Regions from separate parts of the Martelella lutilitoris genome, predicted to be linked through region 3. Evidence: riboswitches for the same ligand, from Rfam matches in the RefSeq annotation. Region 3 holds a riboswitch; each other region holds the start of a gene.
The links. Region 3 has a riboswitch for thiamine pyrophosphate ahead of thiM (hydroxyethylthiazole kinase). Riboswitches for the same ligand answer to the same signal wherever they lie in the genome.

Region 1 (7,255 bases), 950 kb from region 3:
TGCCGTAGCGGTCAAACCAGGCGCCGCCGAGCCAGACGCCCAAAAAGCCGCCGAGCTGATGGCTGAGGAAGACAAACCCGAACAGCGTGCCCATGGCGCGCGGGCCGAACATGACGACGATCAGCGCACTCGTCAGCGGCACGGTGGAAAGCCAGAGCACGCCCATGACGAGGCCGAAGATGAGCACCGAAACCGGCGTCAGCGGCAGCCAGATGAAGACGAGAATAACCACGGCGCGCAAGGCATAGATGGCGGCCAGGACATGCGGCTTGGCGAAGAAATTGCCAAGCCGCGCGGCAATCAGCGTGCCGAAGATGTTGGCAAAGCCGGCAAGCGCCAGCGCCTTCAGACCGAGCGCGCGCAGTTCCGGCGCGGAAAGCGTCGTGCCGGTGCAGAAATTCTGCACATAATTCGGCAGATGCGCGGTGATGAAGGCGAGATGAAAACCGCAAACAAAGAAGCCGGCCGCCAGCATGACGAAACTGCCATGGCCGAAGGCGGCGCGGATGGTCTGCGGCAGGTCGATGTCGGTCTCGGCGGCAGAGCCCTTGTTTTTCACATGCAGGAAGGGGATGGCGAGCGCCATCGGCGCCAGCAGCGCGGTGATGATCAGAAGCGTCGTCTGCCAGTCGAACCGGCTGATCAGGAAGGCCGTCAGAAGCGGCAGAACCGCCTGGCCGGCCGAACCCATGGCCGAGGCGACGCCAAGGTAGAAGCCGCGCTTCTCCGCAGGCGCGGCGCGGCCGACCACGGCCAGAACCGTGCCGAAGGCCGTGCCCGAAACGCCCATGCCGACGAGAACGCCCGCCCCCATATGCTGGGCGAAGGGTGAGGCCCCGAAAACGCAGATGAGCATGCCGAGCACATAGCAGCCGAAGCCGAGCCAGAGCGCGCGCCGGTCGCCGAACTTGTCGGCCAGCATGCCGAAGAATGGCTGCGCCAGCCCCCAGACGAGGTTCTGGATGGCAATCGACAGCGAGAAAATCTCGATCCGGCCGGCGAACAGATCGTCCGAGAGCGGCAGGACGACACCGCCGAACACCGAGCGCACGCCAAAGGACAGGGCCAGCACCAGCCCGCCCGCCAGCATGATGATCAGCATGTCGCGGTCGATGCCGCTGCTCCTGGCTTGTTGCATGATATCTTTCCCGAAATATCCCTTGCGCCAGAATTAGCAGGGATCAGGAAAGATGAATATCCAATATCTCTGATTTCAGACGTCAGCGTTCTTGATGTCAGAGCTTCACCTCGGGCTTCGGCAATTAAGCGCCGTCTCGACCGCCGCGCGAGACCTGCATAAGCAATTGATATTCATTAATTTTCGATCGGACCTCCCGGCATCCGGATTTGCAATTGGCCGCAAAACAGGCCATAGCAGGCAGCAAGATGGGAACGGCGCGGCCTCGACGGCGTCGTCTCAACCGAAGCGTATTGGCCAGGAAACCATGATAAAGACAGTCATTTTCGACTTTGACGGCGTGATTGCCGACAGCGAGATCATCGCGCTTGCCGAGCTTCAGGTATCGCTTGCCCAATACGGGGTCGCGGTTGACTGGGATATGCTGGTCGAGGAATTCCTGGGTTCTTCGGTCAGGCAGATCATCGCTTTCGTGGAGGGACAGACCGGCAGGGCGGTCGATCCCGATTTCCAGGAGGCGTGGTATGCGCGGCTGTTTGACCGCTATCGCCGCGAGTTGAAGCCGATGGCCGGCGCTGAAGCCATGCTTGACCGGCTGGAGGCGGCCGGGATCGACTACTGCATCGCCTCCGGCGGGTCCTACAAGAGGCTCGGCGTCGCGCTTCAGGCGATCGGTTTTGCCCAACGCTTCGAAGGCCGGGCCTTCAGCGCCGAATCGGTAGAACACGGCAAGCCGGCGCCCGATCTTTTCCTCTACGCTGCCGAAAAACGCGGCGCCCTGCCGAAGGAGTGCGTGGTGCTGGAAGACGCCATCGCCGGCGTGACCGGCGCGGGACGCGCCGGCATGCGCGTTTTCGGGTTTACCGGCGGCAGCCATCTTGAGGGCGTCAGGCCGCTTCATGCCGAACGGCTTCGGGCCGCGGGCGCCGACATGGTGCTCACGGCGCTTTCCGATTTCGGGACGCTGGCCCTTGACGCCGGTCGAGACCGGTTGACACCGGGCTGAAAGCCCGACAGAATCCCGTTCATTCCGAGGGGAGCATCCTGCGATGCTGAGATGGCAACGAGCCGGACCCTTGAACCTGATCCGGGTCATTCCGGCGTAGGAACGGAAAAATCGGCTATTCCCCCTTGTTTTCGCTTCCGCGCCGGTCTCCGCAATACCATGGAGGTCGTCATATGTCGTTGGAATTTCGCCGCAGCCGCCTTTTGCAGGCGGGTGAGACGCAGCCATGAGGACGGTCGATTATCGCCTGAACGCCCTGGTCGATGCCGGGCTGGTCGAGACCGCGCCGCTTGCCGAACTGGCGCGGCATGCCGCCGAAAACGGCGCGACCTTGATCCAGTATCGCGACAAATACGCCAAGACCCGCCAGATGATCGAACGGGCCGTGGAAATTCGCAAGGCGCTTGAGCCGACTGGCGTTCCGCTGGTGGTCAATGACCGGGTCGACGTCGCGCTCGCGGCAGAAGCCGCCGGCGTCCATCTCGGCGCAGACGACATGGAACCGGAAACGGCGCGACGGCTGCTCGGGACGGACGCCATTATCGGCCTGACCGTCAAGAATGCGTCCGACGGCGCGCGGGCGGCAGCGGCTCCGGTTGACTATGCCTGTATCGGCGGCGTGTTTCATACGCTCTCCAAGATCAACTCCGACCCGCCGGTGGGCCTTGAGGGGTTTCGCGCGCTGCGCCGCGGCCTGAAGAAGGCGAGGCCGGACCTGCCGGTCGGCGCGATCGCCGGAATCAAGCTCGAACACGTGCCCGAGCTGATCGCCGACGGGGCCGACGGCGTTGCCGTGATCTCTGCAATCTTCCATGCGCCCGATGTGACGAAGGCGACCCGCGACTTCCGCCGGGCCGTCGACGCGGCGATCGCGATCCGGGCGCGATGACATCGGCTGCAATCGAGCGCGTGGCCGGCCGCCTTGCGGACAGGCTTCAGACGACGCTTTCGATGATCGCGGGCGTCGTTCTGGCGCTGATGCTCGCGCTCGTCCTCCTCAGCGTCGTGCTCCGCTATGTCTTCCGGACCGGGCTGATCGGCACCGAGGAGCTCGGCATCTGGCTGAATGTGGCGCTGGTCTTTCTTGCCGCGCCGCTTGCCATGACCGGCCCGCTCGCCATGCGGCTTGAACTCCCCTTTTCAAGGCGGGCGGAATTGCCTGCCCGCATCATCGCCGACGCAGTCAGCCTCATCGCTGCCCTTGTGCTCGCCCTTGGCAGCGCTCGCGTCGCAACGCTGATCGGGGGCACCTCGCCGACCCTCGGCCTGCCCGAATGGGTGCGCTTTGCCGTCACCGGCACGGGCGGCGCGCTGATCGCCGCGACCCTTGCCCTCAGGCGCATCAGCGAACGGCGGTTCCTGTCGCTTGCGGTTTCTGCCGGCCTGGCCGGCCTCATCTCCCTCGCATGCCTGCGTTTCAATCTGGCAACGGCCGTTCCGCCGAGCGCCGCGATTGCGCTTTTCGCCGCCATCGGCCTGATCGCGGCTGCCCCGCTTGCCCATGCCTTCCTCGCCGCGGCCCTTGTCGCCATGCCCTTCGGCGGCAGTCTGGCGCCGGAAACGATGGTGACGACGGCGGTTTCCGGCATGTCGCATTTCCTGCTTCTGGCGATCCCCTTCTTTCTCTTGACGGGAGCGGCCCTTTCGGCCTCCGGCGCGGCCGCGCATCTTGTCGCCTTCGCAGCATCGCTTGTCGGCCACCGGCGCGGTGGCCTGGCGCAGACGGTACTCGCCACCGGCGCGCTGTTTTCCGGCGCGTCCGGTTCGTCGGTTGCCAATGCGGTGTTTTCAGCCACAACCTTCCAGCCCGAACTGGTGCGTCACGGCTACCCGCCGGCCCGCGCAGGGGCGATCATCGCCGCCTCTTCGGTGCTCGACAATGTGATCCCGCCGTCAATCGCCTTTCTCATTCTTGCGGCCGCGACCGACCTCTCGGTCGGCAAGCTGCTTGTCGGCGGGCTCGCCGCCGGCCTTGTCATGGCGGCGAGCCTTGCCGTCGCCATTCACCTGACGACACGCGACCGGCCGGGCAGCACGCGCGCGACCCCGGCTGAGCGAAAGAAGGCTTTCCTCGCTGCCGTCCCGGCCTTCGGGCTCGGCGTCATCGTCGTCTTCGGCATCCGCATCGGCATCGTCACCACCACGGAAGCGGCCGCGCTTGCCGCCGCCTATACGCTTGCGCTTGCGGCCTTCGCGAAAACGCGCCTCACGACACTATTCTCGGTGTTCCGGCAGTCGGCTACGGAAGCAGCCGCCATCGGCCTCCTGATCGGCGCAGCCGGGCCGTTTGCCTTCCAGCTCGCCGTCGACGGGGTCGCCGGCATGCTGTCTTCGGCGGCCGGCGTGCTTGGCGGTTCGCCCGCAGCGATCCTCGCCTTTTGCGTGGCCGTGCTGCTTCTCGCGGGCCTCTTTCTCGATATCGGAGCGGCGATCCTGCTTTTCGGCCCGCTTCTGCTGCCGCTTGCCACAGATGCCGGGCTCAACCCGATCGCCTTCGGCGTCATCACCGTCACCACGCTGATGATCGGCGGACTGACGCCGCCCGTCGGCATGCTGGTGCTGGTGGTCGGCGGCGTCGCCAAAATTCCGGCAGCATCGCTGTTTCGCACGACGCTGCCCTATCTGGCCGCACTGCTTGCGGCAGTCGCGCTCTTCTGCGCTTTCACCCTTCTGATCTGAGAGGAAACATCATGAGAACCCTCAATCGCCGCACCCTTCTGAAGGCCGGAACGCTGGCCGTCCTTTCGACCCCCTATCTCGCCCGCCCCGCCTTCGCCCAGACCACGATAACGGTCGCTTCGCTGCTCGGAGAGGACAAGCCGGAGACCAAGATCTGGCGCTTCTTTGCCGAGAAGGCCGAGGAACGACTTCCCGGCCGCTTCCGCTTCAATATCGTCACCAATGGCGCGCTCGGCGGCGAAAAACAGGTGGCCGACAGCATCCGCCTCGGCGCGGTGCAGGCGAGCCTGTCGACCGTTTCGGCACTTTCGTCCTGGGTTCCGGAGCTGCAGCTTCTCGACCTGCCCTTCCTGTTCCGCAGTCCGGAGCACCTCCGGCGCGTGGTCACTGGGCCGGTCGGCGACAATCTGAAGGAGCGGCTCGCCGGCGAGCGCTTCATCGTCGGCGGTTTCATCGATTACGGCGCCCGCCACCTCCTGACCAGAACGCCGGTGACACGGCCGGAGCAACTCGAGGGCGTCACCATCCGCGTTATCAACAGTCCGCTTCATACCGGGCTCTGGAGCGCCTTCGGGGCGGTGCCCGTCGGCATCCCGATCACCGAGACCTACAATGCGCTGGCAACGGGCGTGGCGGAAGCGATGGACCTGACGAAATCCGCCTATGCCGGGTTCAAGCTCTACGAGGTCGTGCCGTGCCTGACGGAGACCGGTCACATCCGCGCCTCCGGCGTGATCTATTTCTCCGAAGGTTTCTGGAACGGCCTTGATCCCGAAACGCAAGGCCTGCTGATGGAGATATCGGCAGAGGCCGCCCTCTATTTCAACGCGCTGATCGTGGAGGACGAGACGGCGGCGATGGAAACCGCGCGTCAAAACGGCGGCGAAGTGTTCCAGCCCGAGGACATGGACGCGTGGCGGTCCGGCGCCAGGGGTGTATGGGCCGAGTTCGCGCCGGTCGTCGGCGGCATGGAGCGGATCGAGATGATCGAAAACGGCTGATCCCCAGCCCGATGCGCGGCGACACACCGCAAATTTCCAGTTAAGGCTTGCGAGCGGGACCGAATTGGTAAAAGTTTACCCCCGACATTCGATTGCGGGGCACGGCAACATGGTAACATTGCGGGAAATTGCGAAGGCGGTCGGCGTTTCGGCCGGCACGGTGTCGCGCGTCCTCAATTACGATCCGACGCTCTCCGTCTCCGAGGTCAAGCGCAAGGCGATCATCGAGACGGCCGAGGCGCTGAACTACGCGACGCCGCGCAACAGGCTGCGCGCAAAAACGGGTCCGGTGCGCGCGCCGCGGCGCAAACAGGCGATGCCCCGCATGGCCACGGTGCATTTCCTTGAGCGCGACGAGGAACTGATCGACCCCTATTATATCGGCGTCCGGCTCGGCATCGAGCGTCGCTGCCAGACCTATGGCACGGAGATCGTCAAGGTGTTTCACGACGATCTGGAGGCGGAAGCGGCAACGCTGCAGGCGATGACCGGGGTGATCGCGATCGGCAAGCACCGCCCGCACGAGATCGCCTTGCTGGAAGAGAACAGCCGGCATCTCGTCTTCGCCGACTTCGTGCCGGAGGAGGAGCGATTCGACTGTGTTTCCAGCGACCTGGCCAAGGCGACGCGCACCATTCTCGACGGACTTCACGCCGCCGGCTACCGCCGAATCGCCTTTATCGGCGCGGAAGACCGCATCAGCCGCAAGGGAAGTCCCTACAGCGAGACGCGCTGCCACGCCTATGTCGAGTGGCAGAAGGAACATGGCGGCTTCGACCCGGCGCTGATCGCGCTCAATGACGATTGCAACAACGGCCAGAACCTGCGCCTCGAAGTCGGGTACGAAAACGCCCGCAGCCTGCTCGCGCATGCCGAGCGGCCAGATGTGATCATGACGGCGAACGACAATATCGCCATCGGCACCTGCCGCGCGCTTCAGGAAGCGGGGCTTTCGATACCGGGCGATATCGCCGTCGCCTCCTTCAACGACATCCCCGTGGCGCAGTTCCTGACGCCGCCGCTCTCGACCATGAAAATCCCGGGCGAAGCCATCGGCGAATGCGCCGTAGACCTTCTTGTCGAACGCATCAACGGTCGCGAATACACCAAGCACGTCGTTATCCCCACAGACATGATCTGGCGCGACAGCTGCCGCCGCCCGCCATCGCAATAAAAATTTTACCTTTTTTTTACTAAATTTTTTATTGCGAATGTGCCGGTTTTGACGTTAGCTTTTTGACGGGCGGCAAGGAGAGCGCCGCCAGCGATCGTCCAAACGGGAGGAAACCAATGGATACCGTGCTGAAGCGGATTACGGGTGCGGCCCTTGCCGGCACCTGCGTCATGAGTGCATCGGCGGCCTTTGCCGGCGAGATCACGATCTGGTGCTGGGACCCGAATTTCAACGTCGCCATCATGAAGGAAGCGGGC
Region 2 (7,255 bases), 1.7 Mb from region 3:
CGGAAATCGAGGAAACCAAGATCATCGATTTCGAGATCGACGGCATTGTCGCCTCGAATGTCACCTATGGTCACCGTTTCCACGCGCCCGAACCCTTCGAGGTCAGGCGATTCGCCGATTATGCGGCGGGCCTGGAAAAGGCCTGCGTCATTCTCGACGCCGACCGGCGCAAGGACATCATCCGCGATGACGCCGCCAATCTGGCATTCGCCAACGGGCTCGACGTGGTCGAGGACGAGGGGCTGCTGGACGAGGTCGCCGGGCTTGTCGAATATCCGCAGGTTCTGCTCGGCGAATTCGAGGAAGCCTTCCTCGAAATTCCCGACGAGATCATCCGGCTGACGATCAAAACCAACCAGAAATGCTTCGTCGTCCGCAAGCATGGCGAGGAAAGCCTCACCAACAAATTCATCCTGATCGCCAATATCGCGGCAAGCGACGGCGGCAAGGAAATCTGCTACGGCAACGGCAAGGTCGTGCGCGCGCGCCTCTCCGATGCCCTGCATTTCTGGCACATGGACCAGCGCGATCTGCCGGACCTTGCGACGCTTAAGAAATCGGCGGCGCAGTTCGGCCTCGACCTGAAGAAGCCGCTCGACCAGCGCATGGCCAAGCTCGATGCGCTGAACGTGACCTTCCATGCCAAGCTCGGCAGCCAGGGCGCCCGCGTCGACCGCATCCGCAAACTGGCAGGAGATCTGGCCCCGATCGTTGGCGCCGATGCGGCCGATGTCGACCGCGCCGTTATTCTGGCAAAGGCGGATCTTCGCACCGAGGCCGTCGGCGAATTCCCCGAGCTTCAGGGCGCCATGGGCCGCAAATATGCGCTTCTGCAGGGCGAGAGCGAAGACGTGGCGGCGGCGATCAAGGAGCACTACAAGCCGCTAGGCCCCTCCGACGTCGTGCCGCGCAACAAGGTCTCGCTGACGGTGGCGCTTGCCGACAAGCTCGACACGCTGACGGGCTTCTGGTCGATCGACGAAAAGCCGACCGGCTCGGGCGACCCCTATGCGCTGCGCCGCGCCGCCCTTGGCGTGATCCGCATCATACTGGAGCGCGGCGTGCGCCTGCCGCTGCTGTCGGTCTTCGATGATCGCGACCTGCTCTCCTTCTTCCACGACCGCTTCAAGGTCTATCTGCGCGACATGGGCGCGCGCCACGATCTGATCGACGCGGTGCTGTCGGCGGATTCGGATGATCTGGAAGTCGTTGCCCGCCGGGTGGAGGCGCTGACGAAGTTCCTCGATTCCGAGGACGGCAAGAACCTTCTTTCGGGCGAAAAGCGCGCCGGACAGCTGCTGGCGGCGGAAGAGAAGAAGAAGACGCGGGTTGCCGAAAAGGTCGATCCGGCGCTGTTTGAGACCGATGCCGAAAAGGCGCTCCACGACGCCATCCTTGCTGCCGCGAAGAAGGCGCGGGAAGCCTCGAAGCGGGAAGACTACTTCGCCGCCATGGAGGCGCTTTCGGCGCTGCGCGCGCCGGTCGACGCCTTCTTCGAGGATGTGCTGGTCAATGCCGAGGACGAGGCCGTGCGCGCAAACCGCTTGGCGTTGCTGGCGATGATCCGTGAAGCGACCGGGGCTGTCGCCGATTTCTCGAAGATTGCCGGCTAGAGCGCCGTGCGTCCTTTCGGACGCACAAAGGACGCTCTAACCTATTGAATCTGCGCATCGTGCTTTCCGAAAACCGATTCCAATTTTCGGGCCGATGCGCTGAGGGCCGCCGCCCTCTTCCGGCGCCGCTCAATCATGGCTGATCACATGCCGGACAAAACGCAGCACCAGATGCAGCGCCAGAAGCAGGGCGCCGACCAGGAGGACGAGATGGGCGAGCGGGGTCAGGAGGCTGCCCTCGATATCGCCAGCGACATCGCCATAGTGATAAAGGCCGAAACGGAAGGTCAGGGTGGCAAGGCCGATCACCACCAGCACCAGGCCGGCTAGTTTCATGTTCCGATCTCCCTGAGGCTGAAAAGCGCATGTTCGAGATCGGTCTTCCTCGGGACGGCGCGCCGCCGTCCGTCTTTCAACTTAAAAAAAGACCGAAACGCGAAAGACGGCCAGCGGCCGCCTTCCGGTATTTCGGTCCTTCTAACCCGGTTTTGTGGCGATTTGAGGCCGGAAAGGCCTATCCCCCGTAAAGCGAAACCGAGATGTCCGAAACCTCGGGCGCCTCCTCGATCAGTCCGTTTTCCGCCATGAATGCGCCGAACCGCTGGTAGCGGCCGGCATCGAACGCGGCCGGGCTCTTGGCAAAGCGTGCGATGGTGTCGGCAAAGGCCGTGCGGTTCAGTTCGTCGTCGAGATCGGGATAGGCCTCGGCGAACAGGGCCCAGGCCTCTTCCGGGTGGTTGGTGATGAAGATCGTTGCCCGCTCCACCGCATCGAGAAAACGCGGCAGCCGGTCATCGTCAATGAGTTCGCTGCGGGTCACATAGATCAGTTCGTCATAGACCGGAACGCCGTTTTCCTCCGGGAAGAAGGCCTTGCCCTCCTCGCCCTCGATCGCCATCTGGGTCAATTCGAAATTGCGGAACGCGCCGATTGTGGCATCGACCTGGCCCGACAGCAACGACTGGGTGAGGGCGAAATTGACATTCACCAGCGTGATGTCGTCCCGCGTGAGGCCGGCGCTCGCAAGCATGGCGGAGACGACCGCCTCCTCGATGCCGGCGACCGAAAAGCCGATCTTGCGGCCCTTGAGATCGCCAAGTGACTGCACCGGTCCGTTTGCCATCACCGTCAGCGTGTTGAGCGGTGTGGAGACCAGCGTGCCGAAGCGTTTGATGTCAATGCCGGCGGCATGGTCGAGATAGAGGTTCGGCTGGTAGTGAACGCCGATATCGGCCCGACCGGAAGCGACCATGCGCGGCACCATGGACGGATCGGCCGGCGGCACGAGGTCCACGTCGAGCCCCTCGTCGGCGAAATAGCCGTTCGCCTCGGCAATCACCATCGGCGCATGATCCGGGTTCACATACCATTCGAGGATGACGCTAAGCTTGTCATTGGCGGCGGCAAGGCCGGGCAGAAGCGTCAGAGCGGCGATAAGGGTAAGTTTCTTGAGCATTCATTCCTCCGTGAAAAACAGGTTGGCCGCTCATTGATGCGGCGACCAGCGGGTGAAAAAGGGCGCGGCGAGATCCACCGCCTTGCGAAACAGGACGGCCTCCAGCGCCAGAATGAACATGGCGGCAAACACCGTATCGGCCTGCATGCGGGCATTGGCCTGCACCATGACGAAGCCGAGACCGCCGGCAGCGCCCACCCATTCGCCGACGACGGCGCCAAGAGGGGCAAGCGGTGCGGCGATGCGCAGGCCCGAAAACAGTTGCGGCATGGCAAGCGGCAGCCGGATGAGAACGAGAAGCTGCCAGTGTCCGGCGCCATCGAGATGCGCGGCCTTGACGATGGCGCTGTCGGTGCGCGACAGCCCGTCGGCGAAATTGGAGGCGACCGGAAAGAAGACGATGATCATCGTCATCACCACCTTGGACGTGATGCCGAAGCCGAACCAGAGCACCAGCATGGGCGCGATGACGAAGACCGGGAACGACTGCAGCACGACGAGCGCCGGCCAGACGAGACGCCCGAAGCGCGGAAATCCGGCAAGCAGGAAGGCGGCGCCGGCGCCAAAAGCCGCGCCGGCGGCAAAGCCGGCGATGATCTCGCGCAGCGTGATGAGGGCGTTCGAGAGGAGGTAGGCATGGCCGGTCCACAGCCTTGCGGCGACGGCAGAGGGCGCGGGCAGGATATAGCGGGGGAGCGCAAACAGCGTGACGACCGCCTGCCAGAGCAGGAGGAGCGCAGCAATCACCATCAGGGATTTCAAAACGGCGAAAAGGCTTTGTCTCAAGTCCCCTCTCCCGGGCGCGGCCGGGCAGCGGACGTAACAAAACAGGCTGATTTTATGGGCGTATCGCTCAACACCAAACTCCGTTCCTACGCCGGCATGACCCGGATCAGGTTCAAGGGTTCGGCTTCAAGCCATCTCAGCATCTTCGCAAAGAAGATCGCACCCCTCGGATGGGCTTATCTATGCCTGCGCAGGACGGTCCGGTCAAGGGGCGCTGACGCAGCTTCCGGCCGCGGAAAGGGAATAGAGTTGACAAGCAGGGTGGTTTTCATCTTCAAGTTGTCATGAAGGCATGGCTACAGACGGAATTTTCAGCTAGCGTTCACAAAAAAAGGCTAAGGGTCAGGGACAGAAAGACACTGACCGGCGTACCGGCACCCCGGCTGCGCCCGAAATGCGGAGGAAACCCAATGCTTATCGCCATCGTCATCGTGGCGGCGCTTTTCGGCATGCTCTTCGGCTTTGACCAGGGCGTGATCTCCGGCGCGTTGCCGTTCATCAAACAGGACTTCACGATCACGCCCTTCATGGAAGGCGTGATCACCTCGGCCGTGCCGCTCGGCGCGGTGGCGGGCACATTGCTTGCCATGATCACCACCGACCGCTACGGCCGAAAGCCGATGCTGATCCTCGGCGCCGTGATCTTCCTCGTCGGCTCGCTGATTTCCGCCTTCGCCTTCAACCAGTATGTGCTGACGCTCGCCCGCCTTCTGATCGGCGTCGGCATCGGCGCATCGGCCATGACCGCCCCTATGTTCCTGGCGGAAGTGGCGCCGGCACGCATTCGGGGCACCATCGTCTCGGCCTTCCAGCTGATGATTACGATCGGCATCATGATTTCCTACATGTCGGACGCGGCCTTCGGCGGCACCGGCGACTGGCGCTGGATGATCGGCGTTGGCGTGTTCCCGTCGATCATCGCCCTTGTCGGTATCCTTCTGTCGCCGGAAACGCCGCGTTGGCTGACGCTGAATTCGAACGCCGACAAGGCGCGCGACATCATCGCCAAGCTGCAGCCGGAGTGTTCCGACGCCGAAATCGATGAAATCATCGCCGAGATCAAGGAAAGCGCAAAGGACGAGGAGGCCGCCCCCGCCTGGAGCACCTTCCTGAAAAAGGGCATCCTGCCGGTCACGAGCTTTGCCATGATCGTGTTCGTGCTGCAGCAGCTCTCCGGCATCAACGCGATCATCTATTACGCGCCGGAAATCTTCAAGAGCGCCGGCTTCTCCGGCACCATGACCCAGCTTCTGGCCACCGTCGGCATCGGCGTCGTCAATGTGGCGCTGACGATCGTCGCCATGTATCTGGTTGAATCCATCGGCCGGCGCAAGCTGCTGATCCTGGGTTTCATCGGCACCGCCGCCTCGATGGCGCTGGTAACCGTCGCGACCATGATGGATGTCGCCGCGACCCCCTATCTGGCCATGATCGGCATCTTTGCCTTCATCGCCTTTTTCGCCGTCAGCCTCGGTCCGTTGCCCTGGCTCTACATGGCGGAACTCTTCCCGCTTCGGCTGCGACCGCGCGGGATGGCTCTGGCATCGATCGCCAACTGGTTCTTCAACTTCGTCGTCGCCCTGCTCTTTCCCGAGCTTCTGGCAGGGATCGGCATCGTCGGCACCTTCGGGATCTTCACCGGCTTCTGCGTGATCGGCATTTTCTACGCCATCGCGGTGGCGCCGGAAACCAAGGGCATCACGCTCGAGGAGATCGAGCAGCGCACCGTTGCGGCGGACTGATCCATCCGCACTCCCTGACATTCGACGGCCCGCCATGCGCGGGCCGTTTTGCGTGCAGCCGCCAAATTGCCTAAGACTAATGGCTGCATTGTCGCCGATGGACAATCGGCGCCAAACAGAGGAAAACGGCGTTGGCATTGAAGCGGGAGGAGACGTCATGCTCGATCACAAGGTGCGCACCCACAAATCATCGGAAAATCTCAAACGCGAAGACCAGCTTGCCTGGAAGATCGCCTCGGTCGCGACGGACCCCGTGGCGCTCGACGATGACGTGGTGGAGATGATCGGCAACCGGATCATCGACAATGCCGCCGTGGCCGCCGCCTCCATTGCCCGCAGGCCAGCCGTGAGCGCCCGCGCGCAGGCAACCGCCCATCCGTTTACCCCCGGCGCGACGATCTTCGGCCTGGCTGCCGACAAGCGCTTTTCGCCGGAATGGGCTGCCTGGGCCAATGGCGTCGCCGTGCGCGAGCTTGACTATCACGACACCTTCCTTGCGGCCGACTATTCCCATCCCGGCGACAATATTCCGCCGATCCTGGCCGTCGCCCAGCATTGCGGGCTTTCCGGCGAGGCCCTGGCGAGAGGCATTGCCACCGGCTATGAAATCCAGGTCGATCTCGTCCGCGGCATCTGCCTGCACGAGCACAAGATCGACCATATCGCCCATCTCGGCCCGTCGGCGGCTGCCGGCATCGGCACAGCGCTCGGGCTCGATACCGAGACCGTCTACCAGGCCGTGCAGCAGGCGCTGCATGTCACGACCACGACGCGCCAGTCGCGCAAGGGCGAGATCTCGAGCTGGAAGGCCTATGCACCCGCCTTTGCCGGCAAGATGGCGGTCGAGGCCGTCGACCGAGTGATGCGCGGCGAAGGCGCGCCCTCGCCTGCCTGGGAGGGCGAGGACGGCTTCATCGCCTATCTTCTCTCCGGCCCCGCCGCCGAATATACCGTGCCGCTGCCGGAAAAGGGCGAAGCAAAACGCGCCATCATGGACACCTATACCAAGGAACATTCGGCCGAATACCAGAGCCAGGCGCTGATCGACCTTGCCCGCCGCATGGGCCCCGCAATCGGCGATCTGTCAAAGGTCAAGTCGATCCTGATCGAAACCAGCCACCACACCCACTATGTGATCGGCACCGGCGCCAACGACCCGCAGAAGATGGATCCGAACGCCAGCCGCGAGACGCTTGACCACTCGATCATGTACATCTTCGCCGTGGCGCTTGAGGACGGCGGCTGGCACCACGAGCGCTCCTATGCGCCGGAACGGGCCAAACGCCCGGAAACCGTAGCGCTGTGGCACAAGATCACCACGGCCGAGAACCCGGAATGGACGCGACGATATCACAGCCATGACCCTGCGGAGAAAGCCTTCGGCGGCCATGTGATCGTCACCATGGAAGACGGACGGATCATCGAGGACCAGTTGGCCATTGCCGATGCCAACCCGCTCGGAAGCCGGCCCTTCTCGCGGCCGGACTATGTGAAGAAATTCCGCATGCTGGCCCATAGCGTGGTGTCGGCCGGCGAACAGGACCGTTTCCTCGCCACCGTCGAGCGACTGACCTCGCTTGCACCGGAGGAGCTTTCCGGGCTGAATTTCGTCGTCTCGCCCGACAAGCTCGGCGCGCCGGCAAGGACGGGCATTTTCG
Region 3 (7,255 bases):
ATGGCGAAGAAGGCGATGGCGCTTTACATGGACTGGGCCCGGGCCAACTGCAAATAGGCCGCGCCCGGCGGATCGTCAGGAAGCCCGGACGCGCGCTTCCGGGCATTTTTGTTTCAGGCGGGCCGGCTTTCGCTATCGTCTCGACTGTCGCAGCAGGCTTTTTCGCGGCATGCGTTTTCGGCAAGCGCGCCCGCCTCCGCTTCCCCCGAGCGGAACTCCCGCCATGACTGGGCCAGGATCTGGAAAGCCGAGGTGAGGAAAAGGCTTGCCATGACGAGGGCGACGGCAAGGTCCGGCCAGGCCGTGTTCGAGCCCCAGACGCCGAGCGCTGCGATCATAACCGCCACATTGCCGATCGCGTCATTGCGCGAGCACAGCCAGACGGAGCGGACATTGGCGTCGCCATCCTTGTAGCTGACGAGCAGCAGCACCGTGGCGAGGTTGGCGGCAAGCGCCATCAGTCCGATCACGCCCATCACCGGCGCTTCCGGCACGCCGGCGGCGAAAAACCGCCATACGGTCGACCCGAACACAAAGAGACCCATCAGCAACAGGCTCGCGCCCTTGAAGGCGGCGGCCACGGACCGAGTCCTCAAAGAGGCGCCGATCACCGCCATGGAGACGCCGTAAGTCAGCGCGTCGGCGAGAAAATCGAGCGCGTCTGCCTGGAGGGCCTGCGACCGCGCCGCCTGGCCCGCCGCCATTTCCACGATGAACATCGCCGCGTTGAGAAGGATGACGATCTTCAGTCTTTTCTTGTAGGCTTCCGACATGCCGTCGAAAGTGGCTTGTCCGCAGCATGCGCTCATTGTCCGCGACCCGTTGTAATTGTCGATGCCGGTCACCATAATTGCTCCAGCGACTATAGGTTCAAGAGGTTTTCTGAAGCATGTTTTCCATCGGTGAGCTTTCCCGACGCACCGGCGTCAAGGTGCCGACCATCCGCTATTACGAGCAGAGCGGGCTGATTGCGCCGGCGGAACGGTCCGAGGGCAATCAGCGCCGCTACGGACGGGAGGAGGAGGGCCGGCTCGCCTTCATCCGTCATGCCCGCGACCTTGGCATCTCGCTTGATGCGATCCGCGAATTGCTGGAGCTGTCGGCCCATCCCGAAACACCGTGTGATCGTGCCGATGCGATTGCCCGCGACCACCTCGCCCTCGTGCGTGAGAAGATCGCGCGGCTGAAACGGCTGGAGACGGAACTGGCGCGGATCGCCGGTCACTGCGACGCCGACGCTGTCGGCGAATGCTATGTCATCCGTTCGCTCGCCCACCACGGCCTGTGCGCGGAGGAGCATGCGTGATTTTTCAATTGACAAGTCTGCCGTTTCGGCGCATCTGAAATTCCATGATCAAGACCGTGACCCACAACCACACGTATTTTTGGCTGTTCCGATAGGAGCGGCCGCGATTGATCATGTTCATCACCGGCCGCCAGGGGGCGGCTAAGGTGTTGAAGCAAAGTCCCCGGCGGTACTCAAAACGAAGGCCAGGGACGACAATGACCGAAGACCAAGACGAAATCTCGCTGGAACGACCCGCACTGATGACCATCAGGAAAGCGGTCGAGATCGATATTCCCCAATTGCTCGAAATGATCGGGCTTCTCGCCACCTTTCACGGCGACGTCGTGGAGGCGAGCGCCGAAGGGCTGAAGCGCGACCTGTTCGGGCCGGCGCCCTGGGTAACGGCGCTCGTCGCCGACGGCGGTTCCCAGCTTTTGGGTTATGCGCTTCTGACCCCGCTCTACCGCGCCCAGCAGGGCATGCGCGGCATGGACCTGCACCATCTCTTTGTGCGCGACGGTCATCGCAGCCACGGCGTCGGCCAGCATCTGATTGCCCGCGCGCGCGACTTCGCCAGGGCGGCGGGTTGCGCCTATCTCTCCGTCAGCGCCGCCACGGGCAACACCAAGGCGCATCAGTTCTACCAGCAGATGGAGTTTGTCGCCCGGCCGGTGACGGGCATGCGCTATCTGCAGTCGCTCGCCTGAAACCGGCCGGCCTCACTTTGCCGGCACGGCCTTCAGATAGGCGCCGATCGCCTCGAGGTCGGCGCGCGTGAGGTGCGAGACATTCTGCTGCACCTCGACCATGGAGCCGCCGACCGTATCGTAATCGGGCGTGAACCCTGTCTCGAGATAGTCGGCGATCTGACCCGCCGTCCAGTCGCCGATGGCCTTGGAACCCGGCGTGATGTCGGGGATCATGCCTTCGCCGTCCGGATTGGGCCCGCCGGCAAGCCAGTCGCTGTATTTCAGGCCGCCAAGCGCATTGCGCGGCGTGTGGCATTCGCCGCAATGGCCCGGGCCTTCCACCAGATATTGTCCGCGCATGACCTCCGGAGCGGCGTCGGCAAGCGTGACGCGCGGCTGATCTGAGAAATAGAGCCGCTTCCAGAAGGAGAGCGCCAGGCGGATGTTGAACGGGAAGGCAATCTCGTGCGGCTTGCTTGGCTCGCTGCTCTTCGGCAGCGTCATGATGTAGCCGTGCAGGTCGCGCACATCCTGGTTGGTCATGCGCACATAGGATGTGTAGGGCAGGGCGGGGTAAAGGTTCTCGCCATGGCGCCCGATGCCCTTCTTCAGCGCATTGGCGAATTCGTAAAAGGTCCAGTCGCCGATGCCATAGCCTTCGTCCGGCGAGATGTTCGGCGCGTGAAACGTGCCGAAATCGCTCTCGATCGGCAGGCCGCCGGATAGTACCAGCCTCTGGTCGCCTTCGGCGCCGGGGGCAGCATGGCAGCCGGCGCAGCCGCTCGCCCAGAAGATCTTCTCACCGTTTTGCGTATCGGCGACCGCGGCGCTTCTGAGCGCTTCGGGGTCAAGCCTGGGCGGCGTGAGCGCTACGATGAACGCCGCGCCCATGAACAGCGCGGCGATAACCAGCACTCCGATCGTGATGCGTGGATTCACGCTTCGGCTCCTTGAATACCCGTTTTCATCCCCGGCTCAGGGCAGCAGGGTCAGTTCTTGACTCGATAGATCTCGTGACAAGAGCCGCAATTGGCGCCGAGCGTCTGCATTGCCTTGCCGACGGCGGCCTGATCGGCGGGAAGGTCGGCAAGAAGCGCGGTTGCATCGGCGGCGAGCTTGTCGGCGCGGGCGGTGAAGTCGTCCATGTTCTCCCAGATCGCCGGGCTTGCTTCCGTGTCGTTCCCGGTCTTGGAATCGGCCGGGAAATGCGTCGGGAAGTCCTTGGCATGGTCGGCGATCGATGACAGCGCGCCTTCCACGACGACTGGATCGTAATCCTTCTGGCCCTTGGCGATGGCGCCGAGCTGGCCCATGGCCTGGCCGATGGCCTTCATGTCATCCTGGCGGAGCATTTGCGGGGCGTCCTGTGCCATAACCGAACCCGCGCCCAGACAGAGCGCCACGGCGCCGGCGATCAGATAGTTTTTCTTCATCGAGACCTCCTTCTCTTCTCGCCAGCAGTATATCCAGCCGCCGACGGGATGCCAGTGGGGTAAGCGGCCGCGAAAGATCAATTCGCCCTGCGCACGAAGGTTAGGCATCACTATTTGTTGAAATCACGGCCAAAGGGCATGGAAGTGATGGGTGGGGCCGTGGCCGGAGCCGACCGACAACCTATCCGATGCCGCGATCGCGCCGGCGACATAGTCCTTGGCGATGACGACGGCCTCGGCAAGCGCGGTTCCCTTGCCGATTTCGGCGGCAATGGCGCTCGACAGCGTGCAGCCCGTTCCGTGGGTGTTTTCCGTGTCGATCCGTGTGCCTTCCAGCCATCGATGGCCTTCGGCGGTCATCAGCAGGTCGGGGCAATCCTCGCCCTCCAGATGGCCGCCCTTCATCAGAACGGCCTGGGCGCCGAGCCCGCGCAGCGTATTGCCCTGGGCGATCATCGCTTCACGATTGGTCGCGACGTCTTCGTCAAGCAGGGCCGCGGCCTCCGGCAGGTTCGGCGTCAGGACGGCGGCCAGCGGCAGGAGATGCTCCTTCAGCGCCTCCACCGCGTCCTCCGGCAGAAGCCGGTGTCCGCCCTTGGCCACCATCACCGGGTCGAGCACGACCGGCACCTCGACGTGGTGGCGCAGGCTGTCGGCAATGGTGATGGCGATATTGGCGTTGGCGATCATGCCGATCTTGATGGCGCTGACGGAGATGTCGTCAAAGATCGCCGCGATCTGCTCGGCGACGAAGGCGGACGGCACCTCGTGCACGCCGGTCACGCCCTGCGTATTCTGCGCCGTCAGCGCCGTCATCGCCGCCATGCCGTAGGTCCCCCGCGCCGAAAACGTCTTGAGATCGGCCTGGATGCCGGCGCCGCCCGAGGGATCGGAGCCGGCGATCGAAAGAATATTCGCAATCATGTCTTTGCCTTCCCGATGGACGTGCGCCATCGCTGCCTGTTGGTATGTTCGGCGACGGGGCCGCCTGCGGGACATGTGGAAAGGGGCTGCCCGCGTTTCAATCGGCCGATGCCGAGGCGCCTTGCGCCGTCAGAGCCGCGCACGTCCCGCCTCACAGGAGTGTAACCCTGGCCCCGGCCTTCAGTTCCGCCGGGCCCGTTGCGGCGAGGGCGTCGAGAAACTGCACGGCGAAGGTGCCGGGGCCTTGCGCCATTCCGTGGGCCTTGCCGCCGGCGACCGCATAGAGCGCGAAGGCGGCGATCGTTGCGGAAAAGGGATCGGCCGGGCGCGTGCCGACAAAGGCCCCGACAAGGCAGGTGAGCGCGCAGCCGAGCGCGGTGACCTTCGGCATCAGGGGAGAGCCGCCCGCAACCCGCGCGGCGCGGCGGCCGTCGGTGACGAAATCGGTCTCGCCGGTGACGGCAACCACCATATTGCCCTCGGCGGCAAGACGGCGCGCGGTCTCCTCCGCCGCAAGAACGCCGTCGCCGGCATCAACGCCCTTGCCGTGTGCCGCCGCGCCGGAGAAGGCGAGGATTTCCGAGGCATTGCCGCGCAGGACGGCCGGGCCGAGATCGAGGATCGCGCGCGCGGCCTTTCTGCGATAGTCGGTTGCGAAATGGGCGACGGGGTCGAACACCCAGGGCTTTCCGCCGTCTCTTGCGCCGGCAATGGCCGCCTTCATGGAGGCCAGTCGAGCGGAGGTCAGCGTGCCGATATTGATCGTCAGCGCGTCGGCGAGCCCGGCAAATTCGCCCGCCTCTTCCTCTGCCAGAACCATCGCTGGCGATGCGCCGGCCGCAAGCAGGACATTGGCGGCGATGTTCATCGCCACATGATTGGTGATGCAGTGCACCAGCGGCGCTTTCTCGCGCATTTCGCTCAGCAGAATGTCGGCGTCCGTCATGCCGGTTTCCCTTTTGTCGTGTTCAGCGGGAAAGCCGGACGGGCCAGAGAGGAGAAGGCCCGAGTGACTCCCTCCGCCGGTATGATCCGGATCAGGTTCCAAGGGTGCTTCTCAGCCCGCTCTAGCGGGCGCCCCTGTCGCTCTTGTGACCGTTGGTATAGCAGAAAAAATCCGCCCGGTAAGGGGCGGATTGCTATTGTCCCGGGTATGCGGATGCCGCCTATTTCATCGTCGGCATGGAGAATTCTGCGCCCGAGCGGATACCCTTGGGCCAGCGGCTGGTGATTGTCTTCATGCGGGTATAGAAGCGCACGCCTTCCGGGCCGTGCATGTGATGATCGCCGAAGAGCGAGGCCTTCCAGCCGCCGAAGGAATGAAATGCCATCGGAACCGGGATCGGGACATTGATGCCGACCATGCCGACCTTGATCTTGTGGGCGAATTCGCGGGCGGCATCGCCGTCGCGGGTGAAGATCGCCGTGCCGTTGCCGTATTCGTGGTCGTTGATCCACTGGGCCGCCTCGTCATAGCTTGCGGCGCGGGCAACCGAGAGGACCGGTCCGAAGATCTCTTCCTTGTAGATCTTCATGTCGGTCGTGACCTTGTCGAAGAGCGTCGCGCCGACGAAATAACCGTTCTCATAGCCCTGCAGCTTCAGGCCGCGACCGTCGACAACGAGGTCGGCGCCTTCCTCGACGCCCGAATCGATCAGGCCGAGGATCTTGTCGCGCGCGGCCGCCGTCACCACCGGGCCCATATCGGCCTCCGGATCGGTGCCGGGACCGACCTTGAGCGCGGCGATCCGGGGCTTCAGCTTGTCGATCAGCCGGTCGGCCGTCTCGTCACCGACGGGAACAGCAACCGAGATCGCCATGCAGCGCTCGCCGGCCGAGCCATAGGCGGCGCCCATCAGCGCGTCGGCGGCCTGGTCCATGTCGGCGTCGGGCATCACGATCATGTGGTTCTTCGCGCCGCCGAGCGCCTGGCAGCGTTTGCCGCTCGCCGTCGCGGTCGTGTAGATATAGCGCGCGATCGGGGTCGAGCCGACGAAGCTTACGGCCTGGATATCCGGATCGGCGAGGATCGCGTCGACGGCCTCCTTGTCGCCCTGGACGACGTTGAACACGCCGTCGGGAAGGCCCGCCTCCTTCAGCCATTCGGCAATCAGAAGAGAGGCGGAGGGGTCGCGTTCGGACGGCTTCAGGACGAAGCAGTTGCCGCAGGCAAGCGCGACCGGGAACATCCACATCGGCACCATCGCCGGAAAATTGAACGGCGTGATGCCGGCGACGACGCCGAGCGGCTGGCGCATCGACCAGCTGTCGACGGCGGTGCCGACATTTTCGGTGAACTCGCCCTTCAGAAGCTGCGGGGCGGCGGTGGCGAACTCGACCACTTCCATGCCGCGCTGGATCTCGCCCAGCGCATCGGAATGAACCTTCCCGTGCTCGGCGGTGATCACCTTCGCCAGCTCGTCGATCCGGTCTTCCAGAATGCCGAGAAACTTGTTGAGGATGCGGGCGCGGCGCAGCGGCGTCGTTTCCGCCCAGGCCGGGAAGGCAGCCGTTGCCGCTTCGACGGCGGCGCGGACGTCGGCGCCATTGGCAAGCGACAGTTCGCCGCTCTGTTCGCCGGTTGCCGGATTATAGGTCGGGACCGTGCGGCTTCCGGAGCCTGCCACGATCGTGCCGTTGATGAAGTGCTGGATGGATTTCATGGTGGTTCCTCCGGTTTTAAAGTCGACAGGACCCGCCGTCCCCTTCAGCGTCATCCTCGGGCTTGACCCGAGGATCCACTGTTGCGGAGCGATTCCGCCTGGACCCTCGGGTCAAGCCCGAGGGTGACGCAAGCGGGACAGCATCCTGTCGCGTCTCGGTTTGACTGTCATCTGCACTCTTGCCTATTAATTTCTGCAAAGAAACAGGATAGTTTACAAATCCGTTGTGCAAAAATTATAGGACGTCGATGGACTGGG

Region 1: it holds a riboswitch for thiamine pyrophosphate, as region 3 does, so the genes downstream of both, thiE (thiamine phosphate synthase) here and thiM (hydroxyethylthiazole kinase) in region 3, are expected to answer to the same signal.
Region 2: it holds a riboswitch for thiamine pyrophosphate, as region 3 does, so the genes downstream of both, JET14_RS01810 (ABC transporter permease) here and thiM (hydroxyethylthiazole kinase) in region 3, are expected to answer to the same signal.

What each region holds. Positions count from the first base shown of each region.
Region 1 covers NZ_CP066786.1:3,985,807-3,993,061, forward strand. Annotated here, with positions in the region: gene JET14_RS18855 (MFS transporter) at 1-1,138, opposite strand, end outside; gene JET14_RS18860 (HAD family hydrolase) at 1,446-2,144, shown strand; TPP riboswitch at 2,162-2,264, shown strand; gene thiE (thiamine phosphate synthase) at 2,371-3,033, shown strand; gene JET14_RS18870 (TRAP transporter large permease subunit) at 3,030-4,823, shown strand; gene JET14_RS18875 (TRAP transporter substrate-binding protein) at 4,835-5,824, shown strand; gene JET14_RS18880 (LacI family DNA-binding transcriptional regulator) at 5,934-6,998, shown strand; gene JET14_RS18885 (ABC transporter substrate-binding protein) at 7,115-7,255, shown strand, end outside.
Region 2 covers NZ_CP066786.1:370,842-378,096, reverse strand. Annotated here, with positions in the region: gene glyS (glycine--tRNA ligase subunit beta) at 1-1,613, shown strand, start outside; gene JET14_RS01820 (hypothetical protein) at 1,743-1,949, opposite strand; gene JET14_RS01815 (ABC transporter substrate-binding protein) at 2,128-3,069, opposite strand; gene JET14_RS01810 (ABC transporter permease) at 3,100-3,819, opposite strand; TPP riboswitch at 3,922-4,032, opposite strand; gene JET14_RS01805 (sugar porter family MFS transporter) at 4,266-5,597, shown strand; gene JET14_RS01800 (MmgE/PrpD family protein) at 5,755-7,255, shown strand, end outside.
Region 3 covers NZ_CP066786.1:3,032,939-3,040,193, reverse strand. Annotated here, with positions in the region: gene JET14_RS14640 (branched-chain amino acid aminotransferase) at 1-57, shown strand, start outside; gene JET14_RS14635 (cation transporter) at 114-848, opposite strand; gene JET14_RS14630 (MerR family transcriptional regulator) at 890-1,306, shown strand; gene JET14_RS14625 (GNAT family N-acetyltransferase) at 1,504-1,995, shown strand; gene JET14_RS14620 (c-type cytochrome) at 2,008-2,868, opposite strand; gene JET14_RS14615 (c-type cytochrome) at 2,967-3,410, opposite strand; gene thiD (bifunctional hydroxymethylpyrimidine kinase/phosphomethylpyrimidine kinase) at 3,534-4,334, opposite strand; gene thiM (hydroxyethylthiazole kinase) at 4,486-5,280, opposite strand; TPP riboswitch at 5,332-5,426, opposite strand; gene JET14_RS14600 (CoA-acylating methylmalonate-semialdehyde dehydrogenase) at 5,501-6,997, opposite strand; gene JET14_RS14595 (LysR family transcriptional regulator) at 7,246-7,255, shown strand, end outside.